Regions from separate parts of the Stenotrophomonas sp. YJH_SMC_135 genome, predicted to be linked through region 2. Evidence: predicted binding sites of a transcription regulator. Region 2 holds the regulator's gene; the other holds the start of a gene.

Region 1 (2,388 bases), on a different contig from region 2:
ATAGGCGACGATGCCCTGCAGCAGCATCACCAGCAGGAGGACGCCGAAGGTCAGCAGCAGTTTCGGCATCAGTTTCAGGTTGTTGATCCACGGCATGGGCGTTGCGAGCTCCTAAGGCAGACGCGCCCGGGCATCGGGCCCGGTTGCAGCAGAAACCACGCCAGGACCAGGCCCGGCGTGGTCCGACGAACGGCGGATTACTTGATGTTGGCCAGCTTCAGCCCGGCCGGCGAGCTGACTTCGATTTCCGCACGCGAGGCGTCGCGCTGGATCTTGCCGATCACGCACACGGTCTTGCCTTCCAGGGTTTCCAGCGGGAAGGAGAACTTGCCGCGGTTCTCGCCGGCGATACGCGCCGAGAAGGTGTGGCGCGGGAAGGCGCCGCCCATGTACAGGAAGGTCGGCTGGCCTTCGGAGCCTTCTGCGTAACGGGCCTTTTCGACCTTGCCACAGACCATGCCGTCCTTGCCGACCGAACGCGGCGCCATTTCCGGCGGGATCATGTCGGCCGACTGGGCGAAAGCGGAGGCGGCGGTGGTGGCCAGGACAGCGGCCGAGACGAACGCAAACAGGGACTTCATCGAGGGTATCTCCGGGGATGGTAACGATCGGGCCGGTCCTGCGCGCTCCTGCGCGACCGGCTTCTGTCCCCCTATCGGCACCGCCGAAGGGAACTGAAGGGTTTTGTGACTGGAACGTGAAGCAGTTCCGTTTGCTCAGGCAGCGACGTCTTCGGCGAGGTTGGCCTGGCCCATGTCGGCGCTGTCGAGCAGGGTCTCGATGTCCAGCAGGATCAGCATGCGATCGTCGTGGGTACCGATGCCGGAGATGAAGCGGGTGTCGACGGCGGCGCCGAATTCCGGGGTCGGGCGGATCTGCTCGGCCGACAGCGGGATCACGTCGGAGACGCTGTCGACGACGATGCCGACCACGCGGTCTTCCACGTTCAGCACGATCATCACGGTGAAGGCATCGTAGCGGGCGTTGTCCAGGCGCAGCTTCAGGCGCAGGTCGATGACCGGGACGATGGTGCCGCGCAGGTTGATCACGCCCTTGATGTAGTCCGGGGCGTCCGGCACGCGGGTGACGGCGTCGTAGCCGCGGATTTCCTGCACCTTGAGGATGTCCACGCCGTAGTGCTCATCACCAAGGGTGAAGCTGAGGAATTCGCCACCGGCGCTGGCGGCGGAGCTGGTCTTGTCGTTCATCGAGGGGTCCTGGTTCTGCCGGAAGTCCCGGTGTCAGGCTCGATATCGGCCCCGCCGGGGGGGACTTTAGGTGCCGGGCAGTGCCGTGGATGGGGTCAGATCCCTTTTCAGGGAAAAGGGATCTGACCCCGGCATGCGCTCCAGGGTTGCCGGCCAGCGGCCGGCACTACCGGTCGGACGGCCTCAGAGCTCGCCGTTGCGGCGGGCCTTGCGCTGGCGGTCGATGCGGAAGATGTAGCGCTGGATGGCGCTGTCGGCGCCGCGTGGCAGGCTTTCAAAGCGCATGCCCACGCGCTTGACCTCGATGCCATTGGGCTGGCGCTGCGGCAGCAGGTTGCAGACCACCAGTTCGATATCCAGGTCGGGGCCGTCCGGCAGCGACAGCTGCGCCGGATAGCGCCTCTGCAGACCAAACACCGCGCAGTCATTGGGCACCACCACGGCCAGGCCGCCACCGCTGATGTCCACCACCCGCATCGACAGCGCTTCGGCCCGCGCTTCGCCGGGTGGCAGCAGCAGCTGCGGTGAATCAGTGACTGGCGTCTCCAGCCGGTACAGCTCGCGGCGCTGCAGGTGCACCAGTTCGTCAGGCAGCGGCGCACGGAAGGCCACATGGCCGTCGTTGTCCACGCGCTGCAGTTCGTGCAGCCGGAACCGTACCAGCACGCGTTCGAGCTGGGCGAAGCACAGCAGGTGATCGGCCTGCTCGGCGGCGCGGTTGGAGGCTTCCTGTGGGCTGCCATCGAGCAGCAGGAAGTCCTCGTCTTCGTCGAGGTCGAGCAGGGCGGTCGGGAAGGAACGGTCGCGGCCGTCGATATGGGCGTTGATCAGCGATCGCTGGTCGATCAGCGAGCGCAGCAGCTGGCGCAGCTGGCGCGGGTTGCGGACCAGGAATCGTTCGTCCGCGGCATCGGCCGCGTGGACATCATGCACTGCAGTGTCGTTGCCGTCGGACATGGAATCTACGGTCAGGGGCGGGCGCCAGCACGCATTGGCGCGAGGCTCGATGGGGATATCGGCCTCTGCACCGGATTATGAAGTGGGATTTGCATCACTTTCCACTCGTAAGGGCTCAGATCCCTTTCCCGCAGGAAAGGGATCTGAGCCCGTGGTTCTGTCAGAATTCCTGCCAGTCGCCGTCCACGGCCAGCGCCGGCTGGGCCGTTGCCGTGCGCAGCGC
Region 2 (2,388 bases):
TTTACGCTGGCCGACCTGGTGGCCGGCCGCTGCTCGCTGGACGACGTCATCGTCGAAGGCCCGAACGGCGTGCTGGTGGTCCCGGCCGCTTCCGGCCGCCGGCACATGGCCGAGCTTGCCCCGGCCGAGCATGTCGGCCTGGTCAACGTGTTCTCCGAACTGGAACGCGAGCTGGACATCATGGTGGTCGATACCGCCGCCGGCATCACCGACGGCGTGCTGACCTTCTGCCAGGCCGCGCAGGACACCGTGGTGGTGGTCTGTGACGAACCGGCCTCGATCACCGACGCCTACGCACTGATCAAGGTGCTGTCGCGCGAGCGCGGCGTGGACCGCGTCCAGGTGGTGGCCAACATGGTGCGCGACCCGAACGAGGGCCGCGTGCTGTACGAGAAGCTGACCCGCGTCTGCGAGAAGTTCCTCGCCGATGTCTCGCTGAACTACCTGGGCTGCGTGCCGCAGGATGACTGGCTGCGCCTGTCGGTGCAGCGCCAGCAGCCGGTGGTGAAGGCCTATCCGTCCAGCCCGTCGGCGCTGGCGATCACCGAGATCGCACGCCGCACCGCGCGCTGGCAGGCACCGACCGAACCGCGCGGTGGCGTCGAGTTCTTCCTCGAACGCATCCTCAAGCAGCGTGGGGTGGCCGCATGAAAGGCGCAGCCCACCAGTACAGGGAAGTCCAGCGCTCGGCGGCCAACGAGGTCATCGCCCAGCATTCGGACCTGGTGCGACGCATCGCCCACCACCTGGCCGCGCGCCTGCCGGCCAGCGTCGAAGTCGATGATCTGATCCAGGCCGGCATGATGGGCCTGATCGAAGCCTCGCGCAGCTACGACGCCGACCAGGGCGCCTCGTTCGAGACCTATGCCTCGATCCGCATCCGCGGCTCGATGATCGACGAGATCCGCCGTGGCGATTGGGTGCCGCGCTCGGTGCACCGCCGTGCACGCGACGCCGCCGCCACCATCCGCCGCCTGGAACAGAGCACGGGCCGTGCCGCCAGCGCCACCGAAGTGGCCGCCGCGATGGAGATGCCGCTGCCCGAGTACCTGAGGCTGATGGAAGACGCCGCACGTGGCCAGGTGCTGAGCCTGGAGTCGCGCATCGAAGACCAGGGCGAACTGGATACCGTCGCCCAGGGCGGCCCGACCCCGCAGCAGGTGCTGGAGCGCGGCGAGTTCGGTCGCGAGCTGGGCAAGGCCATCGGCCACCTGCCCGAGCGCGAACAGCTGGTGCTCTCGCTGTACTACGAGCAGGAGCTGAACCTGAAGGAGATCGGCGCGGTGCTCGGCGTGAGCGAGTCGCGGGTCTGCCAGATCCATGGCCAGGCCGTGCTGCGCCTGCGCGGCCGCCTGAAGATTTTCGAGGCCGTCGACGCCGGCCTGGAAGAATGAACATCCCCGAGGCGACTGCCCCCGGCCGCCCGGAATGAACAACAAAGGAACTCTGCTTTGAACAAGAACATGCGCATCCTCATCGTCGACGACTTCTCGACCATGCGTCGAATCGTCAAGAACCTGCTGGGCGATCTGGGCTTCACCAACACCGCCGAAGCCGAGGACGGGCATGCCGCGCTGTCGCTGCTGCAGAGCCAGCCCTTCGATTTCGTCGTCACCGACTGGAACATGCCGGTGATGACCGGCATCGAACTGCTCAAGGCGATCCGTGCCGACGCCAAGCTGAAGACCCTGCCCGTGCTGATGGTCACCGCCGAAGCCAAGCGCGAGCAGATCATCGAAGCGGCCCAGAACGGCGTGAACGGCTACATCATCAAGCCGTTCACCGCGCAGACGCTGGAAGAGAAGCTGGGCAAGATCTTCGAACGCCTGGCGGCCAGCGCCTGATGGATACCACGGTCGACAAGAACGCCCTCGCCCTGCGCCTGCAGGAAGCCCTGGATGCCCTGGAGTCCGGTGACGAAGCCGCCTGGCGGCAACGCATCGACGGACTGGTCGCGCTGCGCACGCAGCCGATGATGAGTGGCCTCTCGCGGCTGGCCCGCGAGCTGGGGCAGGCCCTGGGCGAACTGCCGACCGTGCCCAGCGAGGCCGGCGAACTGGACGATGCGTGCGCACGCCTGGACCACGTGGTGGCGATGACCGAACAGGCCACCCACCGCACCCTGGACCTGGCCGAGGAATGCCGCAGTCTGACCGAGCAGCTGCGCGCCGAAGGCCTGCAGCCAGGCCAGGACGCGCAGCTGGAGCGCATCCGCCACAACCTGACCGAGATCGCACTGACCCAGAGCTACCAGGACCTGACCGGGCAGATCATCCGTCGCGTGGTCGGCATCGTCCGCCGCGTGCATGAAGGCTTCGGCGCGCTCGGCCTGCCGCCGGAACAGCATCGCACCGACCCGGAACTGGCCGGGCCGGCACTGAAGGGACT

Evidence for each region. The regulator FliA, encoded in region 2, starts transcription of late flagellar genes. The targets are predictions, from matches to a motif close to TAAAGTTTNNCNNNCNNNGGCCGATAA.
Region 1: the regulator FliA is predicted to act here: its motif matches at 1,251-1,277, upstream of AC5P98_RS21860 (chemotaxis protein CheW).

Annotation. Positions count from the first base shown of each region.
Region 1 covers NZ_JCAFVN010000016.1:328-2,715, reverse strand. The annotation lists partial or broken gene AC5P98_RS21870 (methyl-accepting chemotaxis protein) at 1-96, opposite strand, end outside; gene AC5P98_RS21865 (hypothetical protein) at 198-581, opposite strand; gene AC5P98_RS21860 (chemotaxis protein CheW) at 717-1,208, opposite strand; gene AC5P98_RS21855 (flagellar brake protein) at 1,392-2,165, opposite strand; partial or broken gene AC5P98_RS21850 (methyl-accepting chemotaxis protein) at 2,326-2,388, opposite strand, start outside.
Region 2 covers NZ_JCAFVN010000012.1:10,550-12,937, reverse strand. The annotation lists gene AC5P98_RS21490 (MinD/ParA family ATP-binding protein) at 1-651, shown strand, start outside; gene AC5P98_RS21485 (RNA polymerase sigma factor FliA) at 648-1,394, shown strand; gene cheY (chemotaxis response regulator CheY) at 1,452-1,844, shown strand; gene AC5P98_RS21475 (protein phosphatase CheZ) at 1,844-2,388, shown strand, end outside.